One region of the Pectobacterium colocasium genome, then DNA from elsewhere that is predicted to be linked to it. Evidence: predicted binding sites of a transcription regulator. Region 1 holds the regulator's gene; the other holds the start of a gene.
The links. The regulator PurR, encoded in region 1, represses purine synthesis genes. The targets are predictions, from matches to a motif close to CANGCAAACGTTTGCNTG.
Positions count from the first base shown of each region.

Region 2: the regulator PurR is predicted to act here: its motif matches at 2,451-2,468, upstream of LCF41_RS21715 (nucleobase:cation symporter-2 family protein).

Region 1 is NZ_CP084032.1:2,837,664-2,841,600, forward strand. It holds gene LCF41_RS12665 (Grx4 family monothiol glutaredoxin) at 1-71, opposite strand, end outside; gene LCF41_RS12670 (C40 family peptidase) at 413-1,264, shown strand; gene cydH (cytochrome bd-I oxidase subunit CydH) at 1,368-1,457, opposite strand; gene purR (HTH-type transcriptional repressor PurR) at 1,835-2,860, shown strand; gene LCF41_RS12685 (class I SAM-dependent methyltransferase) at 3,062-3,931, shown strand.
Region 2 is NZ_CP084032.1:4,807,852-4,811,788, forward strand. It holds gene trmH (tRNA (guanosine(18)-2'-O)-methyltransferase TrmH) at 1-236, shown strand, start outside; gene recG (ATP-dependent DNA helicase RecG) at 236-2,317, shown strand; gene LCF41_RS21715 (nucleobase:cation symporter-2 family protein) at 2,526-3,914, shown strand.

The sequences.
Region 1 (3,937 bases):
CCTTTCATGTACAGCAGAATCGGGTTTTCAGCAATTTGGCGCTGAATTTTTTCAATTGTCGGTGTCGTCATCTTCTTGCTTCCTTAAACTTATAGGATGGCTAACGTCCAAAACGCTAGCCATGAGCCGCCGTCAGAGGTACTACGACAGCGACATTGACTCAGTGATATTGTACCGATGCCACCAGTCACAAAAAAACGCCATTTTTTGTAGGGATATTTTCCCTGCAAGTTATTCGCCCTTGATGAAATCAACGCCAGAAAGCGTTGATAAATCAATCGAAAAAACAACTATTAACGTTTTTTCACTATTCTGTATGAATAAAGCGACCATGCCCACTTTTTTATGCCGCCGTTTTCAGGAATACTGTGCGGATTGAGCGAGTTAAGGATTATGTTCGGTCACTTTTATTATGCGCTTGTTTATTACTCTTTTTATATTATTTTTCAGCAATCTGTCCCTGAACGTCGTTCAGGCTGCACCGCATACCCCGCATTCTGCGCCAAAGAAAAGCGCCGTTGAAGAAACCAATAAGAAAAGCCGTCAAACAAAGGGTAATGCGAAGTCACCGACACCGATCAAAAGCAAAAAACCAGAACCTACCGCGGTCAGCACGAAAACCAAACCTCGCAGCGTAAACAAATCAACAGAAAAAAAACCGTCACGGACGCAAAGCAGCACGCCCGCACTCGTGAAAAAGAATCTCAAAAAGCTGAAGCCTGAAGAAGAAAAGCAGACAACCGCACAGGCCAGAGTCAAAACCGGGCTGAAGAAAACGACGGTCAAGGGAAAAGCGGAGAAAAATCCGGCGCCTACAGAAAAAGGTATGGCGCTGAGCGCGGCGCATAAAAAGCGTTATCAACATGCCAAAACGACAGCAATGAATAAGTTGATGAGCCAAATAGGCAAGCCTTACCACTGGGGCGGCTCATCTCCTTTTACCGGATTCGACTGTAGCGGACTGGTCTATTACGCGTACAAAGACGTCGTTAAGATCCAGATTCCACGTACCGCCAATGAAATGTATCACCTGCGTGATGCCGCTCCGATTAAAAAGAGCGAGCTGGAAAGTGGCGATCTGGTCTTCTTCCGCATCAACAATCGCGGTGCCGCCGATCATGTCGGCGTTTATCTGGGAGAAGGGAAATTTATCCAGTCGCCGCGTACCGGTTCAGATATTCGTATCAGCAAACTGAGTGAAGATTATTGGCAGGAGCACTACGTTGGCGCGCGTCGCGTAGTAACGCCACAGACAATTCGTTGAGAAATGGATTCGGCATCGAAGAAGAAGAATGATTCAGACACGTTTTATGTAGCTGTAGCATAAACGTGTCTGAATACGGAAATCACACAGAGGCATCGTTCGGTTAGTTCAGCACCGCAACAAAACTGAACACAATGATCATCGCCAGTGCGCCAACCGTTGTCAGCAAAGACATCTTCAGATCTGTATCCATAAACCACTCCTTATTAACGAACAAATTTTATCTGAAAGAGGAAACCGCCCTTTACTGCGAACCCATCCAGGCGGTTAAAACCACAAACAATAGGGTTATTACGATTCTTTCATAATTTTAGTGAAAAATCTCGGACCAATGCATCACTAATAGTATAAATTAGCCCTTTCCCTTTCATGATAAATCGGACACAATCCGCTGTTTATGAAAGCGCTGCGTATCGGTCGAAAAACGTCAACCCAGATCCCTTCGGTATAACATTCGGCATTCTCCTTCTGAAATTCTGTTTTTTAGCTTAGAAGAAGAACTTTAAACGTAGGCAAACGATTAACAATATACTTACGTCTGTAACAGGTAAGTTCAGGAGTCATTTTTAGATGGCAACGATTAAAGATGTGGCAAAACGTGCTGGCGTTTCCACCACAACCGTATCGCACGTGATCAATAAAACACGTTTCGTCGCCGAAGAGACTAAGGCAGCCGTCAGGGCGGCAATCAAAGAATTGCACTATTCGCCCAGCGCCGTCGCACGCAGCCTCAAAGTTAACCACACTAAATCAATCGGTTTGCTGGCTACATCCAGCGAAGCCCCCTATTTCGCCGAGATCATCGAAGCCGTCGAAAACAGCTGCTATGCCAAAGGCTACACGCTGGTGCTGTGTAATTCGCATAACGACATCGGTAAACAGCGCGCTTATCTCTCCATGCTGGCGCAAAAACGTGTGGACGGCTTACTGGTGATGTGTGCCGAATATCCACCTGAGCTGCTGGCAATGCTGGAAGACTATCGCAGCATCCCGATGGTCGTGATGGACTGGGGCCAGATGCATAGCGACTTTACCGATACGATTATCGATAACGCCTTTGAAGGCGGTTATATGGCAGGCCGCTACCTGATCGAACGCGGCCATCGGGATATCGGCGCCATTCCCGGTATTCAAGAACGTAATACTGGCAGCGGGCGCTACCTCGGCTTTTTAAAAGCGCTGAAGGAAGCAGACATCACCGTACGCGAGGAATGGGTGGTTCAGGGCGATTTCGAGCCGGAATCCGGTTACAAAGCCATGCATCAGATTCTCGCGCAGAAACAACGACCAACGGCCGTATTCTGCGGTGGCGATATCATGGCGATGGGTGCCATCTGTGCGGCAGACGAACTGGGTCTGCGCGTGCCGCAGGATATTTCGGTGATCGGGTATGACAACGTGCGCCACGCGCGTTTCTTTACGCCGGCGCTGACCACCATTCATCAGCCGAAAGAGCGTCTTGGGCAGTCCGCCTTCGCGATGTTGCTGGATCGCATTACCAGTAAGCGGGAAGATGCACATGTCATTGAAGTCCATCCGACGTTAATTGAACGTCGTTCTGTGGCAGACGGCCCTTACCTCGACTATCGCCGCTAAGCGCGACGACACGATACAGACAACTTTCTTATTCCTGTCCGCTTCCCTCTCTGCTTCAGCCAATTTTCTTGTATGCTGGCTGAAGTAGTTCTAAATTTAATACCGCGTTTCATTTTCTCTGGTGACAGCCGATACGTCGGCTGCGATAAGTGCTGTCCAGGTATGTTTTACGATACTTTTACATAAAGTTAAGGAGACATGATGGGTTTACCTTATACAGAAGAATGGGATGACGATATCGCGCCCTGGTTCCACATCGTGCAGGACATGTTGGATGTCGCCGATATCACCATCAACGGCTCTCGCCCTTTTGACATCCGCGTGACCCATCCTGGTTTTTTTAAACGTGTTCTGCGCGAAGGATCGCTGGGGCTGGGAGAGAGCTATATGGAGGGCTGGTGGGAATGTGAACGACTGGATATATTTTCCCATCGCGTCCTGCGTGCAGGGCTGGAAACGAAGTTGCCCCGCCGTCTGCACGATCTTACGCGAGTCGCCCTCTCACGTGTCATGAATCCGCAATCCCGCAGACGCGCTCAGATTGTTGGCAAGGCACATTACGATTTAGGCAATGACCTCTTTACCCTGATGCTGGATCCTTACATGCAATACTCCTGTGCTTACTGGAAACAAGCACAGACGCTGGAACAGGCGCAGGAAGATAAACTCGCGATGATCTGCGAAAAGCTCCAGCTCAAATCGGGAATGACGCTGCTGGACATCGGTTGCGGCTGGGGCGGGCTTGCCGAATTCGCCGCACGCCACTACGGTGTGTCAGTTTATGGCGTCACCATTTCCAGAGAACAGCAGATGCTGGCACAACAGCGTTGTCAGAGTCTGAATGTCACGATTGATCTACAAGATTATCGCGATCTCGATCAGCAATTTGACCGCGTGGTGTCGGTAGGCATGTTTGAACACGTCGGACCGCGCAACTATGACCGCTTCCGCCGGATGTTCAGCTACTACCTGAACCTCTGTGCTGGAGCCTTCAGAGCAAGAACACTCCAGCTCTGGCAAGTGGTATTCAGTCTGGATGGGATCGAAGGAGGAGTACGTGTTTCACGCTAGCAGAAG
Region 2 (3,937 bases), 2.0 Mb from region 1:
CCTCAGCGTTGATCCTGTACGAAGCGCAGCGCCAGCGCCAGATCGCTGGCATGTATCAGCGCGAAGACAGTCCTCTGGATGAAGAAGAGCAGCAGCGGCTGCTTTTTGAAGGGGGCTATCCGGTACTGGCACGCGTCGCAAAACGTAAAGGGCTGCCTCGCCCTCATATCGACCATCAGGGTCAAATTGTCGCGGATACCCCGTGGTGGGCCGCGATGCAATCGTCGGAGTGCTGATGAAAGGCCGCCTGCTTAACACCCAACCGCTGAGTACACTTGCCGGCGTGGGGGCAAGCCAGGCAGCGAAACTCGCGCGACTCGGGCTGGAAACCGTGCAGGATCTCCTGTTGCACCTGCCTTTACGCTACGAAGACCGCACACACCTTTACCCCATTGGCGACCTCCTTCCCGGTATGTATGCCACCGTGGAAGGTGAAATTCTACGTAACGACATCACCTTTGGCAGCCGTCGTATGTTGACCTGCCAAATCAGCGATGGCAGCGGCATGCTGACCATGCGCTTCTTCAATTTCAACGCCGCAATGAAGAACAGTCTCGCTCCGGGACAGCGTGTTACCGCTTATGGTGAAATCAAACGCGGTAAAATCGGTGCGGAGATCATCCATCCTGAATATCGTGTTCAGGGGGATAATACGCAGGTTGAGCTACAGGAATCACTCACGCCAGTTTATCCCTCCACGGAAGGTATTCGTCAGGCAACACTACGCAAGCTCACCGATCAGGCGCTGGCATTGCTTGATGCCAACCCCATTGATGAGTTGCTACCTGAATCCCTGAGCCGCTCGCTCATTAGTCTGCCGGATGCACTGCGCACGTTACATCGCCCCCCGCCGGATATGCAGCTCAGTGAACTGGAACACGGCAAGCACCCCGCGCAGCAGCGGCTGATTATGGAAGAGCTACTGGCGCACAACCTGAGTATGCTCGCCGTGCGGGCCGGGGAACAGCGGCATAAAGCCTCGTCGCTACAGGAGAACGACGGCCTGAAGCAGCAGTTGCTCGCCGCCCTACCTTTCACCCCCACGCAGGCGCAAAAACGTGTCGTCGCTGAAATTGAAACGGATATGGCGAAAGACTTCCCAATGATGCGTTTGGTACAGGGTGATGTAGGCTCAGGGAAAACACTGGTCGCCGCGTTGGCAGCATTACGTGCCATTGCCAACGGCAAACAGGTCGCCTTAATGGCACCCACAGAGCTATTGGCCGAACAACACGCCCATAATTTCCGTCAGTGGTTTGAACCGCTGGGGCTTGAAGTCGGCTGGCTGGCTGGCAAACAAAAAGGAAAAGCGCGTCAGGCGCAGCAGGATGCCATCGCCAGCGGTCAGGTTTCCATGGTGGTCGGGACGCACGCCATTTTCCAGCAGCAGGTGAAATTCAACGGGCTGGCATTAGTCATTATTGATGAACAGCACCGCTTTGGCGTGCATCAACGCCTTGCGCTGTGGGAAAAAGGCGAAGAACAGGGCTTTCATCCCCATCAATTGATTATGACCGCCACACCGATTCCCCGCACGCTGGCTATGACGGCCTATGCCGATCTGGATACGTCCGTCATTGATGAACTGCCGCCGGGCAGAACCCCCGTCACCACGGTCGCCATACCAGATTCACGCCGCAGCGACATCATCGAACGTGTGAATAGCGCCTGCCAGCAGGAAGGACGGCAGGCCTATTGGGTGTGCACGTTGATTGAAGAATCCGACCTTCTGGAAGCGCAGGCAGCAGAAGCCACCAGTGAAGAGCTAAAAGCTGCTCTGCCGAATCTCAAGGTCGGATTGGTTCACGGCCGCATGAAAGCGCAGGAAAAGCAGGCAGTGATGCAGGCTTTCAAACAGGGCGAGCTGCAACTGCTGGTGGCCACCACCGTCATTGAGGTCGGAGTGGATGTACCGAATGCCAGCCTGATGATCATCGAGAACCCAGAGCGTCTGGGTCTGGCACAGCTGCACCAATTACGCGGTCGCGTCGGACGCGGCGCAGTGGCGTCTCACTGCGTACTACTCTACAAAACACCAATGAGCAAAACCGCCCAGAAACGGCTTCAGGTTCTACGCGATAGTAACGATGGTTTTGTTATCGCTCAGCGCGATCTGGAAATTCGCGGACCAGGCGAATTATTAGGGACGCGACAAACCGGCAATGCCGAGTTCAAAGTAGCCGACCTCCTGCGCGATCAGGACCTGATCCCACAGGTGCAGCGCGTTGCACGCCACCTGCATGAGCACTATCCCGAGCATGCCATTGCGCTCATTGAACGCTGGCTGCCAGAGCGCGCACGCTACACTAACGCCTAATCACAGCCACAGATTCTTCCTTTTTCTAAAAACCTCGCCGCCAACCCGCATGCAGCGGAAAGTATGACATTGCATATCCCCTTAAATAATAAGGTCTTGCCCATTCAGACAAAATTCATATCGAAGAGATGAGTTAGCAAACGTTTGCTTTCGACAAAGAGATCATTAAAATGCGCTCTTTGTCGTTTCAGGAACGCCAACTTACATCATGACTACCACCACGGAAACGTCCCAAACAGAAACCGCTGCCACACCTCAGCGCAGTGAACTCATCTATCGTCTTGAAGACAGGCCGCCGCTGCCGCAAACGCTGTTCGCCGCCAGCCAGCACCTGTTGGCCATGTTTGTTGCGGTGATTACCCCCGCACTACTGATCTGTCAGGCATTAGGTTTACCCGCTCAGGATACGCAGCGCATTATCAGCATGTCGCTTTTCGCTTCCGGTCTGGCCTCTATTCTGCAAATTAAAACCTGGGGTCCCGTCGGTTCTGGTCTGCTGTCTATTCAAGGCACCAGCTTTAACTTCGTGACACCACTGATTATGGGCGGACTGGCGCTGAAAAATGGTGGCGCGGACGTTCCCACGATGATGGCGGCGCTGTTCGGTACGCTGATGGTCGCGTCCTTCACCGAAATCATTCTTTCACGCTTTCTGCATTTAACCCGCCGTATCATCACCCCGCTGGTTTCCGGCATTGTGGTGATGATCATTGGTCTGTCGCTGATTCAGGTCGGCCTGACTTCTATCGGCGGCGGCTATGCCGCAATGGGGAATAACACCTTCGGCGCACCCAAGAATTTACTGCTGGCTGGAGTGGTGTTACTGGTTATCATTCTGCTGAACCGCCAACGTAACCCCTACCTGCGTGTTGCTTCGCTGGTGATTGCCATGGCGGTGGGCTATCTGGGTGCCTGGATGATGGGAATGCTGCCGGAAAATACGTCTTCGCAACACGATACGGCCATCATGGTGCCAACACCGCTGTATTACGGTTTAGGCTTTGACTGGAACCTGTTGATCCCACTGATGCTGGTCTTCATGGTGACATCGTTAGAAACCATCGGCGACATCACCGCGACCTCCGACGTGTCTGAGCAGCCGGTCAAAGGCCCGCTGTACATGAAACGCTTAAAAGGCGGCGTGCTGGCAAACGGTCTGAACTCTTGCCTTTCCGCCGTATTCAATACCTTCCCTAATTCTTGCTTCGGCCAGAATAACGGCGTCATCCAGCTTACTGGTGTTGCCAGCCGCTATGTGGGTTTCGTGGTGTCGCTGATGCTGATCGCACTGGGGCTGTTCCCTGCCGTTAGCGGATTTGTGCAGCATATTCCAGAGCCGGTTCTGGGCGGCGCCACTATCGTGATGTTTGGTACGATCGCCGCTTCCGGTGTGCGCATTGTGTCCCGCGAGCCGCTAAACCGTCGCGCTATCATGATTATTGCGCTGTCGCTGGCCGTTGGCCTTGGCGTATCACAACAGCCACTGATTCTGCAATTCGCGCCGGATTGGATTAAAACATTACTGTCTTCCGGTATTGCCGCTGGTGGGATTACCGCAATCGTGCTGAATTTGGTCTTCCCACACGAAGAAAAATAGCGCCAGCCCGCAATAATTTCTGT